2 regions of the Brevundimonas sp. M1A4_2e genome follow, and region 2 is predicted to be linked to the other one. Evidence: predicted binding sites of a transcription regulator. Region 2 holds the regulator's gene; the other holds the start of a gene.
What was found. The regulator HrcA, encoded in region 2, represses chaperone genes, less so after heat shock. The targets are predictions, from matches to a motif close to GTTAGCANTCNNNNNNNNNGANTGCTAAC.
Positions count from the first base shown of each region.

Region 1 (7,367 bases), 170 kb from region 2:
GTGCTGGCGAGCGCCCTGCTGGCCCTGCGCGCGGGCGGCCAGGCGCTGGGCTGGGGCTTCCAACTGCAGTCGCCGGGCGTGGTGGCCGCGCTGGCCCTGCTGATGCTGGCGGTGGCGCTGAACCTGTCGGGCGTCTTCCACATCGGCGCCGGACTGCAGGGCGCCGGGCACGGCCCGCTGTCGCGCCTGCCCGGCGTCGCGGGCGCCTTCTTCACCGGCGTGTTGGCCGTGGTCGTGGCCGCCCCCTGCACCGCCCCCTTCATGGCCTTCGCCCTGGGCGCCGCCTTGTTCATGCCCTGGCCGATGGCGCTGGCGATCTTCCTGATGCTGGGGCTGGGACTGGCCCTGCCCTATGTGCTGATTAGCCTCAATCCGCGCCTGCTGGCCCGCCTGCCCAAGCCGGGGCCGTGGATGGAGACTCTGCGCAACCTGCTGGCCTTCCCCATGTACGGCGCCGCCCTGTGGCTGGCCTGGGTCTACGGCCGCCAGACCGCCGACGCGCTCGCGCTGTTGTTTGGCGCCGGCCTGATGCTGGCGCTGGCGCTGTGGCTCTATGGCCGGACGCAAGCCGCGCCGGGCAAGGACCGGGCGCCCGCTATCGGCGCTCTGCTGGCCGCGATCGCGGCGCTGGGCCTGGGCGTGCTGGCGGGCAAGGCCCCCGCCGCTTCCTCTGAGAGCGCCGCCGCCTCGCGCCTGTCGTCTCAGCCCTGGTCCGAGCAGGCGGTTCAGGGCGCCCTCGCCGAAGGGCGTCCGGTTCTGGTCAACTTCACCGCCGACTGGTGCGTGACCTGCAAGGTCAACGAAAGCACGGCCCTGTCCTCGGCCCGCACGGCGCAGGCGCTGGAACAGGCCCACGCCGTCTATCTGGTCGGCGACTGGACGCGGCGCGACGACGCCATCACCGCCGAACTGCAGCGCCACGGCCGTTCGGGCGTGCCGCTGTATCTGGTCTATGCGCCGGGCCGGGCCCAGCCGCGCATCCTGCCGCAACTTCTGACCGAAGGCGTCGTCATCGACGCGCTGAAGGACGCCATCGACTGATTTCATCTCTGGGGAGACCGCCATGTTCCGCCTGCTGACCGCCGCTTCCGCCTCGCTTCTGCTGCTCGCCGCCTGCCAGCAGCCGCCTGCCGCATCGCCCGAACGCACTGAGAACGCCGCCGCCGCGCCGGAAGCCACCGAGGCGCCGGGCCCCGGCGAAATGGCCCCCGCCTTCACCCTGGTCGACGCGCAGGGGCAGCAGCGGTCCCTGGCCGACTTCCGCGGCAAGACGGTAGTTCTGGAGTGGACCAACGAAGGCTGTCCCTTCGTGAAGAAGCATTACACCGGCGCCATGCAGGCCCTGCAGCGCGAGGCGACGGCCGACGGGGTGGTCTGGCTGACCATCATCTCCTCGGCGCCGGGCACGCAGGGCTTCGTCGAGGGCGAGGAGGCGCAAGCCTGGAAGGCCAAGCACAAGGCCGCCTTCACCCATCTGCTGCTCGATCCGACCGGCGAGGTCGGCAAGCGCTATGACGCCAAGACCACGCCCGACATGCGCATCATCGACCCGGACGGGCGGCTGATCTACGTCGGCGGCATCGACGACCGGCCGACCAACAAGGTCGAGGACCTGAACGGCGCCAACAACTTCGTCCGCGCCGCCCTGGCCGACGCCAAGGCCGGACGCCCGGTCCAGACCGCTTATGCCGCGCCCTACGGCTGCGCCATCAAATACCCGGAGACAGTCGAGGGGTGATCGCCCCTCTCCAACTTGGCCTCAAGCAGCGCGACGCGCGGTAGGCCCAAAAACCGGCCTCAAGCAGCGCGACGCGCGGTAGGCCCAAAAACCGGCCTCAAGCAGCGCGAAGCGCGGTAGGCCCAAACATCAAGCCACAGCCAGAGGCTACGCCTGGGGCTGTGGCGGCGAAGTGATGACCTCGACATTGTCGTTCAGCAGGTAGGACAGCTCGTCCAGCGCCAGCTTGCGGGCCGAAGCGTCGGCGGCGCTCTCCAGCGCGGCGACCTTCAGCGGAATGTCTTCTGAGATGCCGCGCAGGATGCACTTCAGGTCGTTGTCCGTGCCGCGTTCCTTGAGGATCAGGTGACCCTGCATGTCGCGCTGGGCCAGGTCCGCCGCCTGCCCCTTGAACGCCGCCCAGGCCGCGCCGGTGAAGAAGCCCGAGCGGTCCGCCTCGCCCGAGGCCATCCAGCCGTCGACGATCGACTTCAGCGCGCCCGAACGGGCGACCAGATCGGCGAACAGAGGCTCCTGCGCCACCGACACCGGAGCCGCGGGGGCGGCGGGCGGCAGGGCGGCGGCTTCGGCGACGGCGGGATCGGCCAGCATCAGGGCGACGGCGAGGGCTATTCCGCAGGACATGGCGTGCCTTTCACAAAGGACCGGGGACAATCGGCTTCCGGCTGGAAATCCAGCTTGACCCCATCTCGGATTGAACTCTTCTCGGCCTGAGCCGTAAAGCAGAGCCTGCAAACCCTGGGCCAGAGCGCGGATCGCTTCCGAACACGGCCCCCTATGGGAGACCAAGATGCCGCATGTCGCCTGGACTGAACTGGAGGCCGCCGCCCGTCAGGACGCGCAGTGCCGCATCCAGGACCAGTTCGCCGCCGACCCCGACCGGCTATCGCGGATGACGCTGGACGCGGCAGGCCTGCACCTGGACCTTTCCAAGCAGAGCTGGTCCCGGACCGGGTTCGAAGCCGCCCTGGCGCTGGCGCGGGCCTGCGACGTCGAGGGGCGCCGCGCCGCCCTGTTCGCGGGCGAGGCCGTGAACCTGACCGAAGGGCGGGCGGTGTTGCATCCGGCCCTGCGGGCGCCGGACGGCGCGTCATTCCATGCGCTGGGCGAGCCGGTGTCGGCCGAGGTCGAGGCGGTGCGCGCCGAAATGAAGACCTACGCCCAAGCTTTGCGGTGCGGAAATGAGACAGGCGCCACGGGACGCCGGTTCGAGACGGTGCTTCATATCGGCATCGGCGGCTCGGACCTGGGGCCGCGCCTGATCTGGGACGCCCTGCGTCCGCTGGACCCGGACATCGACCTGCGCTTCGTCGCCAACATCGACCCGCGCGACATGGCCGAGGCCCTGGTCGGGCTGGACCCGGAAACCACCCTAGTCGTCGTCGTCTCCAAGACCTTCACCACCCAAGAAACCTTGACCAACGCCGAGGCCGCCAAGGCGTGGCTGGCGGCCTCCCTGCCGGCCGAGGGGCTGGCCAAACACTTCATCGGCGTCACCGCCGCGCCGGAAAAGGCGCAGGCCTTCGGCTGCGGCCGCACCTTCGCGTTCCGGGACTGGGTCGGCGGTCGCTATTCCCTGTGGTCGGCGGTCAGCCTGTCGTGCGTCATCGCCCTGGGGTGGGAGGTGTTTCAGGCGTTTCTGGACGGCGCCGCCGAGATGGACCGCCACTTCCTCGAGGCCCCGCTAGAGAAGAATGCGCCGGTGCTGCTGGCGCTGGCCGAGATCTACAATGTCGACGGCCTGCATCGCGGGGCCCGCAGCGTCGCGCCCTACGCCCACGCCCTGCGCCGCCTGCCCGCCTTCCTGCAGCAGTTGGAGATGGAGTCGAACGGAAAACAGGTGCGCCGCGACGGATCGGCCGCCGGGCGCCAGACCTGTCCCGTCGTTTTCGGCGAACCCGGCTCCAACGGCCAGCACGCCTTCTTCCAGCAGCTGCATCAGGGACCGCAGGTCGTTCCTATCGACTTCATCGTCGTCCGTCGCACCTGCGAGAAAGCATCGGCGACCGCCCTGTGGGCCAACGCCCTGGCCCAGGCCCAGGCCCTGATGCTGGGCAAGAGCGAGGCTGAGGCGCATGCTGAACTGATCGCCTCGGGCGCCTCGGAAGCAGAGGCCTACCGCCTGGCGCCGCACAAGACCTTCCCCGGAAACCGCCCGTCGACGACCGTTGTGATGGAGCGGCTAACGCCGCAGGCCCTGGGCGCCCTGATCGCCCTTTATGAACACAAGACCTTCGTCGAGGGCGTGATCTGGGACATCAACAGCTTCGATCAGTGGGGCGTGGAACTGGGCAAGGTTCTGGCCAAGGCCCTGTTGAAAGACGTCGCCAGCGGCGCGCCGTCGGCTGATCTGGACCCGTCGACGGCCGCCCTGCTGGGCCGGCTGGCGCCCGCGCGCTGATCGCGCACAGGGCCAAGGACGGCGTCTCTCAACGCAAAAAGGCCCGGTCGCGAGACCGGGCCTTTCCTTAGCGCGCCGTCCGCTTACCAACGGCGGTCGTAGCGGTAGTCGCGATCGCGGCGGTTCTGGTAGCTGCGCCACTCGCCGTGGTTCCTCCAGTAGCGGCCATCGCGGTAATAGCGACCGTTATTGCGTTCATAGCGATCGTTATAATAGCCGTCGCGGCTATTGATGCCGTGCTCACGCTCCCAATGGCCCTGGTTCCGGTAGCAGCGGCCGCCGCGGTAATATTCACAGCCGTCGCCGCGGTTCGAGGCCGCGCCCAGGGCCGCGCCGGCTAGCGCGCCCCCCGCGACATAGCGTCCATCGCCCTGGCCGATCAGCGCGCCGGCGACGCCGCCGACCACGGCGCCCAGAACGGCGTCACGGCCGGTGTTGTCGCGATCGCGGTCACGATAATTCTGCGCGGCGGCCGGGGTCGTGGCCAGCATCGTCACAACCAGAGCAGGGGCGATAGCGCCGGCGCCGATCTTGAACAGGGTCTTCATGGCGGGCTCCTTTCGAAAGCCGGTTGATCCGTTGTGTCCTTTTTAGCGAAGCCTGTCTGAACGACCCCAGGGGCCTCCGTTCATTTTCGCTTCATCCAGGCGCCTAATTTGGCGCCGCCTCGCCCTTGACGCCTGCGGCTCCCCTGCCTAACTCCCGGGTCGTTAGCACTCGGGGAGGGCGACTGCCAAAAGTCGCGGGCTCCGAGGGCTGAAACCAACATCCTAACGGGAGTTACTCAGATGGCGTTTCGTCCGCTCGGCGACCGCGTGCTGGTCAAGCGCGTTGAAGAAGAATCCAAGACCAAGGGCGGGATCATCATCCCCGACACCGCCAAGGAAAAGCCCCAGGAAGGCGAAGTCGTCGCCGTGGGCCCGGGCGTCCGTGACGAAGACGGCAAGTTCGTCGCCCTGGAGCTGAAGGCCGGCGACCGCGTCCTGTTCGGCAAGTGGTCGGGCAGCGAAGTGAAGATCGACGGCGAAGACCTGATCATCATGAAGGAAACCGACGTCCTGGGCGTGCTGTCGTAAGACGCGTCCTGGTTTCCGGTTTCTCGCGTAAAAACATCTAGATAGGAGCAGCCCGCATGGCCGCTAAAATCGTAAAGTTCAACACCGACGCCCGCGACAAGATGCTCAAGGGCGTCAACATCCTGGCTGACGCCGTCAAGGTGACCCTGGGGCCGAAGGGCCGCCACGTCGTGATCCAGAAGTCGTTCGGCGCCCCGCGCTCGACCAAGGACGGCGTCTCGGTGGCCAAGGAAATCGAGCTGGAAGACGCCTTCGAGAACATGGGCGCCCAGATGATCCGCGAAGTCGCCTCCAAGGCGAACGACAAGGCGGGCGACGGCACCACCACCGCCACGGTCCTGGCCCAGGCCATCGTCCAGGAAGGCCTGAAGGCCGTGGCCGCCGGCATGAACCCGATGGATCTGAAGCGCGGCATCGACAAGGCTGTCGAAGCGGTGCTGGAAGAGGTCAAGTCGAACTCCAAGCCGGTCTCCAACAACTCGGAAATCGCCCAGGTCGGCACCATCTCGGCCAACGGCGACGCTGAAATCGGCGACCTGATCGCCCAGGCCATGGCCAAGGTCGGCAACGAAGGCGTCATCACCGTCGAAGAAGCCAAGACCGCCGAAACCACCGTCGACATCGTCGAGGGCATGCAGTTCGACCGCGGCTACCTGTCGCCCTACTTCATCACCAACCCGGACAAGATGGAGGCCGTCCTCGAGGAGCCGCTCATCCTGCTCCACGAGAAGAAGCTGACCTCGCTGCAGCCGATGCTGCCGGTGCTGGAAGCCGTGGTTCAGTCGGGCCGCCCCCTGCTGATCATCGCCGAGGACATCGAAGGCGAAGCCCTGGCGACCCTGGTCGTCAACAAGCTGCGCGGCGGCCTGCGCGTCGCCGCCGTCAAGGCTCCGGGCTTCGGCGACCGCCGCAAGGCCATGCTGGAAGACATCGCCATCCTGACGGGCGGCCAGGTCATCTCGGAAGACCTCGGCATCAAGCTTGAGACGGTCACGCTCGACATGCTCGGCAAGGCCAAGAAGGTCCAGATCACCAAGGACGACACCACCATCGTCGAAGGCGCTGGCGAGAAGGACGGCATCGAAGCCCGCGTCGGCCAGATCAAGCGTCAGATCGAGGACACCACCTCGGACTACGACCGTGAGAAGCTGCAAGAGCGCCTGGCCAAGCTGGCCGGCGGCGTCGCCGTCCTGCGCGTCGGCGGCTCGACCGAGGTCGAGGTCAAGGAGAAGAAGGACCGCGTCGACGACGCCCTGAACGCAACCCGAGCCGCTGCCGACGAAGGCATCGTCCCGGGCGGCGGCGTGGCCCTGCTGAAGGCCTCCAAGGTGCTGGCCGCGCTGAAGGTCGACAACGCCGACCAGACGGCCGGCGTCAACATCGTCCGTCGCGCCCTGCAGGCTCCGATCCGTCAGATCTCGGAAAACTCGGGCGTCGAAGGCTCGATCGTGGTCGGCAAGGTGCTGGAGTCGGACAAGGCCAACTTCGGCTTCAACGCCCAGACCGAAGAGTACGGCGACCTGGTGGAGATGGGCGTCATCGACCCGGCCAAGGTCGTCCGCTCGGCCCTGGCCTCGGCCGGCTCAGTCGCGGGCATCATGATCACGACCGAAGCCGCCATCGCCGACGCGCCCAAGAAGGCCTCGGCCGGCGCCCCCGACATGGGCGGCATGGGCGGCATGGGCGGCATGGACTTCTAAGGAAGTCCATCGTGACGCCCATCACTTAAAGTGGCTGGACCGACTGACGTCGGTCCAGCGGGCGGCATGGACTTCTAAAGAAGTCCGGCTTCTTAAAGCTCAGACGACGGAAGGGCGGGATCGAAAGGTCCCGCCCTTTCTCTTTGGGCTGCGCCTTCCCGATCGCGCGGACCCGGCGCGACAAGGCGTCGCGCCCTTCCGTCAGCGGAGCGGTTGCTCCCACGTGACGGTCCCGCCCATAAAGGCGCCTTCATCGTCACAGAGGGGGCCCTGATCGATGCGCCGCACCACCCGTATTCCGTCCTTCGCCGCAGCCGCGCTGATCGCCGCCGCCGGTCTGAGCGTCGCCGTCCCGGCCGAGGCGCAATCGCGCCGCGCCGCGCCCGTCGCAGAGCGTTCCGATTGGCCCGCCCGCGCCGCCCCGGCTCAGGCGCGCGCCGTGACCTTCGCCG
Region 1 is NZ_JBKFAI010000003.1:403,721-411,087, reverse strand. It holds gene ACLBV5_RS08925 (protein-disulfide reductase DsbD family protein) at 1-1,041, shown strand, start outside; gene ACLBV5_RS08920 (thioredoxin family protein) at 1,064-1,738, shown strand; gene ACLBV5_RS08915 (hypothetical protein) at 1,886-2,362, opposite strand; gene pgi (glucose-6-phosphate isomerase) at 2,529-4,139, shown strand; gene ACLBV5_RS08905 (hypothetical protein) at 4,223-4,687, opposite strand; gene groES (co-chaperone GroES) at 4,928-5,215, shown strand; gene groL (chaperonin GroEL) at 5,272-6,915, shown strand; gene ACLBV5_RS08890 (leucyl aminopeptidase family protein) at 7,193-7,367, shown strand, end outside.
Region 1: a site for HrcA is predicted at 4,849-4,877, ahead of groES (co-chaperone GroES). Genes of this name have one in related genera too.

Region 2 (7,367 bases):
CCGGCAAGATCCCGGGCGGCTACTTCAAGCGTGAAGGCCGTCCGACCGAGAAGGAGACCCTGGTCTCCCGCCTGATCGACCGCCCGATCCGCCCCCTGTTCGTCAAGGGCTTCAAGAACGAGACCCAGGTCATCGTCACCGTGCTGCAGCACGACCTTGAGAACGACCCCGACATCCTGGGCATGGTCGCCGCCTCGGCCGCCCTGACCATCTCGGGCGTGCCCTTCATGGGCCCGATCGGCGCCGCGCGCGTCGGCATGATCGACGGCGAGCTGGTGCTGAACCCGGCCATCGACACCCTGGGCGAGAGCGCCCTGGACCTGGTCGTCGCCGGCACGCAAGACGCCATCATGATGGTCGAATCCGAAGCCAAGGAGCTGTCGGAAGAGAAGATGCTCGAGGCCCTGATGTTCGCGCACGCGGGCATGCAGCCGGTGATCGACGCCATCATCGACCTGGCCGAGCACGCCGCCAAGGAGCCGTTCGACTTCCAGGCCGAAGACCACTCGGACGTGGTCGCCTCGATCAAGTCGCTGGTCGGCGAAGAGATCAAGGCCGCCTACGCCCACCCGGGCAAGTACGAGCGCCGCTCGGGCGTGGACGCCGCCAAGAAGAAGGCCGCCGAGGCCCTGGTGAAGACCGACGAGAAGCCGGACGGCGTCGACTCGTCGAAGTTCTCGGCCGCGTTCAAGGAATGCGAAGCCGACGTCCTGCGTCGCGACATCATCGAGAACGCCCACCGCGTCGACGGCCGCGCCCTCGACAAGGTCCGCGCTATCGTCTCGGAAGTCGGCGTCCTGCCGCGCACCCACGGTTCGTCGCTGTTCACGCGCGGCGAAACGCAAGCTCTGGTCGTCGCCACGCTCGGCACCGGCGAGGACGAGCAGTACATCGACAGCCTGACGGGCACCTACAAGGAGTCCTTCCTGCTGCACTACAATTTCCCGCCCTATTCGGTCGGTGAAGCGGGCCGCATGGGCTCGCCGGGCCGTCGCGAAATCGGTCACGGCAAGCTGGCCTGGCGCGCCATCCGCCCGATGCTGCCGTCGCGCGAAGACTTCCCCTACACCATCCGCCTGGTGTCGGAGATCACCGAGTCCAACGGCTCGTCCTCGATGGCCACGGTCTGCGGTTCGTCGCTAGCCCTGATGGACGCCGGCGTGCCGCTGGTCCGTCCGGTCTCGGGCATCGCCATGGGTCTGATCCTGGAGCCGTCGGGCGAGTTCGCCATCCTGTCGGACATCCTGGGTGACGAAGACCACCTGGGCGACATGGACTTCAAGGTCGCGGGCACCTCGGAAGGCATCACCAGCCTTCAGATGGACATCAAGGTCGCCGGCATCACCAAGGAGATCATGCAGCAGGCCCTGACGCAGGCTTCGGCCGGCCGTCTGCACATCCTTGAGGAAATGTCCAAGGCGATGGAGGCCCCGCGCGCCGAGCTGGGCGAGTTCGCGCCCAAGATCGAATCCATCAAGATCGCGGTCGATAAGATCCGCGAAGTGATCGGTTCGGGCGGCAAGGTCATCCGCGAAATCGTCGAGAAGACCGGCGCCAAGGTCGACATCGGCGATGACGGCACCATCAAGATCGCCGCCAACGAGCAGGAGAAGATCGAAGCCGCCAAGGCCTGGATCCAGTCCATCGCCTCGGAGCCGGAAGTCGGCACGATCTACACCGGCAAGGTCGTGAAGGTCGTCGACTTCGGCGCCTTCGTGAACTTCTTCGGCGCCAAGGACGGCCTGGTCCACGTGTCCCAGATCGCTCTGGAGCGCGTCGCCAACCCGGCCGACGTCCTGTCGGAAGGCCAGGAGGTCAAGGTCAAGTTCCTGGGCTTCGACGATCGCGGCAAGACCAAGCTGTCGATGAAGGTCGTCGATCAGGAAACCGGCGAGGACATCACCGACAAGATCAACGCCGAGCGCGCTGAGCGCGGCGAAGCTCCGCTGTCGGAAGACACCGGCGGGCGTCCCAAGCGTGACGGCGACCGCAACGGCGGCGACCGCGGCCGTCGCCGTCGCGACTAAGCCTCGGCGTCATTGCTGAAGTAAGAAGGCCCCGGCGGATCGCTCCGCCGGGGTTTTCTTTTTGGGCGCTATCGCTCGCCGCGCGACGGCTCCCTGCTTGAGCGCGCCTTCTCCCTCCCCTTCATGGGGAGGGTGGCTGAGGCCGCGAGGCCGAAGCCGGGTCGGGGCGGCTTGGCAAATCAACCGCCGAGGCCAGGACCACCTGGCCCTCCCCACCCGGTCTCCGCTTCGCTTCGACCACCCTCCCCATGAAGGGGAGGGAGAAGATCAGCTCTTGCACTCTTTCGGCGCGGTTTCGCCGTCGCGGGTCCACATCGCGCAACTGCGGTCGATCTCGCCCTGGATCAGGTCGCAGGGGTTGGCGGCGTTGCAGGGCGGGCGCGTGGCGGGGCTGACGGCGACGCAGCGCTGGACCAGCCGGGCCGAAGCCGCTTCGCCCAGGGTCTCGCGGCAGGGGCGATCGTCGATGGGTACGCGCTGGGGCGCCATGTCCGGGCCTTCGGGCGGGCGGACTTCGGGTTCGCGGGCCGGGGAGGGCGCTGGCGTCGGCGCCGACGTGGCCGGTTCGGGGCGCGGCTGGCAGGCGATCAGAAGCCCGCTCAGGGACAGGCAGGCCAGAAGAGACAGTCGGGGCATGTGCGGACTTTCGGATCGGGGTTCGCCTTGGCAACGACGATGACCCCGATCCGGCTCCGCGAAAAGTCTTATCGGCGGGCGGCTTCGACGGCGGCGCGCTGCAGGGCGAACAGCTCGGCGCAGCCGATTTCCGCCAGTTCGAACAGGCGGTCGAACTCCGCCCGGCTGAAGCCGCGCTTCTCGCCGGTGGCCTGAATCTCGACGATCTGGCCCGCCCCGGTCAGGACGAAGTTGCTGTCGGCCTCGGCGGTGGAGTCTTCCTCATAGTCGAGGTCCAGCACCGGAAGATCCTTGAACACGCCGCAGGACACGGCCGCCACCTGATCCAGGATCGGGTCGGTCGTCAGCACGCCCTCGTCCTTGAGGTAGTTGAGCGCCGAGGCCATCGCCACCCAGGCGCCGGTGATGGAGGCGGTGCGGGTGCCGCCGTCGGCCTGGATCACGTCGCAGTCGATCAGCACCTGACGCTCGCCCAGCGCCTTCAGGTCGACCACGGCGCGCAAGGAGCGGCCGATCAGGCGCTGGATCTCCTGGGTGCGGCCCGACTGCTTGCCGGCGGCGGCTTCGCGGCGGCCGCGCGTGTGGGTGGAGCGCGGCAGCATGCCGTACTCGGCCGTGACCCAGCCCTGGCCGCTGTTGCGCATCCAGCCCGGCACCTTCTCCTCGATCGAGGCCGTCACCAGCACCTTGGTATGGCCGAAGGAGACGAGGCAGGAGCCCTCGGCGTAGCGGTTGACGCCGGTTTCCAGCGTGACGGTGCGGAGTTGTTCGGGGGTGCGTTCGGACGGGCGCATGGGAATTCCTTGGAAGCGGGATGGCGCGTGCTTATCCTGAAACCATGAGCCTGTCCCGCCCTGACCTGTTTGCGGCGCCCGCCCCGTCCGTTCCGGCGGGACGGAGGGCGCCGACATGAGCCTGCTTTACCCCTCGCCCGGTCTGGCGACGCTGGATGCGCGGGCGCGCGACATCTTCCGCCGGGTGGTCGAGACCTATCTGGAGACGGGCGAGCCGGTGGGGTCGCACACCCTGGCGCGCGCCGGGCTGGACCTGTCGCCCGCCTCGATCCGCAACACTATGCAGGCGTTGACGCAGGCCGGGCTGCTGGCCTCGCCGCACGCATCGGCCGGGCGGGCGCCGACCCATGCGGGCCTGCGGCTGTTCGTGGACGGCCTGTTGGAAGTCGGCGACATCGGTCAGGAGGAGCGGCGCGAGATCGACGCCCGCCTGGCGGTGCTGGGCGCCAAGGGCGGCGGCCGCAATGTCGAGGAGGCGCTGGATGCGGCCTCATCCCTGCTGTCGGGTCTGGCGGGCGGAGCGGGCATCGTCGCCAGCCCGGTGCGCGAGGCGGGGGTGCGCCATGTCGAGTTCGTGGCCCTGGGCGGCGGGCAGGCGCTGGCGGTGCTGGTCGCCGACGACGGGGTGGTCGAGAACCGGCTGATGAATCTGGCGCCCGGCGTCACGCCCTCGACCCTGCAGGAGGCGTCCAACTTCCTCAGCGCCCGGTTGAAGGGCCGTCCGCTGGCCGAGGCCCGGCACGAGATGAAGGCCGAGATGGAGGCCGCCCGGCGCGATCTGGACGCCGCCGCCGCCCGTCTGGTCGAAGACGGGCTGGCCGCCTGGAGCGGCGGCGCAGGCGGCGCGGGCCACGACCGCAACCTGATCGTGCGCGGGCGCGGCAACCTGTTGCAGGACGCCCGCGCGGCCGAGGATCTGGAGCGGGTGCGCGTCCTGTTCGACGATCTGGAGCAGAAGGAACAGCTGATCGGCCTGCTGGACGACGTCGGCGCGGCCCAGGGCGTGCGCATCTATATCGGCGCGGAAACGCGACTCTTTTCGCTTTCGGGTTCCGCCGTGATCGCGGCGCCCTATATGTCGGGCCGGCAGCGGGTGCTGGGCGCCATCGGCGTCATCGGGCCCGCGCGGTTGAACTACGCCCGTGTCATACCGTTGGTGGACTATACCGCCCGGGTGCTGGGCCGGATTCTGGACGGACAAGAGACGTGAACGACATCAACGACGAGACCCGGGACCAACTCGAGCAGGACATCCACGAAGGCGAAGCTGCGCCTGAAGGCGATGAAAACGCCGTGGTCGACGCCCTGATCGCCGAGCGCGATCAGTGGAAGGACCGCGCCCTGCGCGCCGTGGCCGATGCCGAGAACACCAAGCGCCGCGCCGAGACGCAGCAGAACGACGCGCGCGCCTACGCCATCCAGCGCTTCGCCAAGGATCTGCTGGGCGTGGCCGATACGCTGGAGCGCGGTCTGGCGGCGGCGCCCAAGGACGCCGAAGGCCCGACGGCGGCCATGGTGACGGGGTTGGAGCTGACGCAGAAATCCCTGCTGTCGGCCTTTGAGGCCAACGGCCTGACCCGCGTCGATCCGGCGCCGGGCGACGCCTTCGACCCGCACCTGCATCAGGCGATGATGGAGCAGCCGTCGGACACCGTGCCGGGCGGCGCCGTCATCCAGACGCTGCAGCCGGGCTACGCCCTGTTCGGCCGCACCGTGCGCGCGGCCATGGTCGTGGTCGCGGCCAAGGGCTCCGGCCCGGCGACGGGCGGCGCCTATGCCGATCCGAACACGACCGGCGGGAATTTCGACGCCAAGGCCTGAGGCTTTCGCGCGTTGATATGACGACGGCCCGGCGCAGACGCGTCGGGCCGTTTTTATACGCCTGCGAAATAAACCGCTCATCTCGGCGGACGCCGGGATGAGCGGGCGGAGAGGTCAGCCCTTCAATTTCGAATCGAACAGTTCGAGCAGTCGCCGCCAGCCGTCCTTGGCGTCCGCCTCGCGGTAAGAGGCGCGGTAGTCGGCGTGGAAGCCGTGCGGGGCGTCGTCATAGAGGACGATCTGGCTGTCGGTCCGCCCTGCGGCCTTCAGCGCCTCGTTCATCGCCCTGACCGTGTCGTTGGGAATGCCGCTGTCCTGGGCGCCGTAAAGGCCCAGCACCGGCGCCTTGAGTTCGCCCGCCAGGTCGATGGGCCAGGGGCGGCCCGTCGCCTTCTGGTCGTCGCTCGCATTGGCGGCGGGCGACAGGCGGCCGTACCAGGCGACCCCGGCGTCCAGCGTCGGGAAGCGGGCCACCGCCTGCCACACCACCTTGCCGCCCCAGCAGAAGCCGGTGATGCCGACCTTGTCGGCCTTGGCCCAGGACTGGGCGCCGATCCAGTCCAGGGTGGCGCTGATGTCGCCCATCACCTGATCGTAGCTGGCGGCGGCGACGATGCGCTGGATCGCCTGCATGTCGCTGAGCGGGGCCGGGTCCTGGACGCGCACGAAGAAGGCGGGCGCCACGGCGGCGTAGCCCGCCTTGGCTAGGCGGCGGCAGACATCGCGGATGTATTCGTGCACGCCGAAAATCTCGGACACGACGATGACGACGGGGAAGGGGCCGGCGCCTTCGGGCCGGGCGACATAGGCGGGCAGGCTGAAGCCGTCGGGCGCCGGATAGGCTGCGTCCTGCGTGACCAGCCCCGCCGCGTCGGTGGCGATCGGCTGGGCCGACTGGCTAAGGGCGGCGGGGGCGTAGGCGGCGAAGAACAGCCCGCCGGCGGTCGCCACGCCCAGGCTGCGGCGGCTGGGGGCGATCTGGTCGGGGCTCAGGCCCTCGGGCCGGGTGATCAGGGTCATCGCGGGTCTCCGGTCGGCGCTGTGGAAGCGGCGACAGTGCCTCGGCTTTCCCTCCGCCGTCGAGTCTTTCCGTCTAGCCCGCGACCCGGAGCGTCAGATTGATCCGCCCGCCGTCGGGCAGCAGTCGCGAAGAGCCCGCCAGAAGCCGGTCGATCCCGTGGCGCGCCAGCCTTGCAGGTCCGGTCAGGGCGCAGACGTCGCCGGAGGCCAGGCGCACCGTGCTGGTGGCGCCGCCCTTTCCGGTTTCGTCGGGGGCCGGACCGATGCGGAACACCGCCGTATCGCCCAGAGAGACCGACAGCACCGGCGCAGTGAGGTCGCGTTCGTCCTTGTCCTGATGCAGACCCATCTTCGCCTCGCCCTGATAGAGGTTGACCAGGCAGGCGTCGGGCGGGTCGGGCCAGCCCGTCAGGGCGTCCCACAGGTCCAGCAGGCGGGCCGGGATGGCGGGCCAGGGTGCCCCCGTCATGGGATGGGTCGGCTGATAGCGATAGCCCTGACGGTCCGACACCCAGCCCACAGCGCCGAAGTTGCTCATCCGCACCGAAAAGGGCCGCCCGCCGGGCGTTGTCGGCCGGTAGAGGGGCGCCGCGTCCAGCCCTGCCTGCACCTGAGCCAGCAGCTCGCCTTGCGCCGCCGCGTCTAGCAGGCCAGGCCACAGCCGAAAGCCGGGCAGGGCGGTCGGGGTTTCGGGAAGCGCTGGGGGCGGGATTTGCGAGGTCATCGGCCGAATTTAGCGGCGCGATGCGTCCTTGTCCGCCATAAGGCGCGGAATCTGCCCCTAACCGCACAGAAGGCCTTGCGGGCCCTGCGGACTTTCCCATATCCGAGCCAATCCGGCGATAACCCCCTTTTCGTTAGGGGTTTGTCCGCCGACCTCGTCCACCGTCGCACTGGGCCTCGCGTCCGGCGCGGCATGATTTCAAAAGCCCATCAGGGGGCGGTCACGCGCGGCGCTTGATCCAAGGCCGCCGCATCGCCCGCCGCAAGGAGTGAAAAAGACAAGCCCATGGCCAAGATCATCGGCATCGACCTCGGCACGACCAACTCGTGCGTCGCCGTCATGGAC
Region 2 is NZ_JBKFAI010000003.1:230,272-237,638, reverse strand. It holds gene pnp (polyribonucleotide nucleotidyltransferase) at 1-2,027, shown strand, start outside; gene ACLBV5_RS08070 (hypothetical protein) at 2,295-2,663, opposite strand; gene rph (ribonuclease PH) at 2,732-3,457, opposite strand; gene hrcA (heat-inducible transcriptional repressor HrcA) at 3,573-4,667, shown strand; gene grpE (nucleotide exchange factor GrpE) at 4,664-5,278, shown strand; gene ACLBV5_RS08050 (dienelactone hydrolase family protein) at 5,393-6,298, opposite strand; gene ACLBV5_RS08045 (alpha-ketoglutarate-dependent dioxygenase AlkB) at 6,372-7,022, opposite strand; gene dnaK (molecular chaperone DnaK) at 7,308-7,367, shown strand, end outside.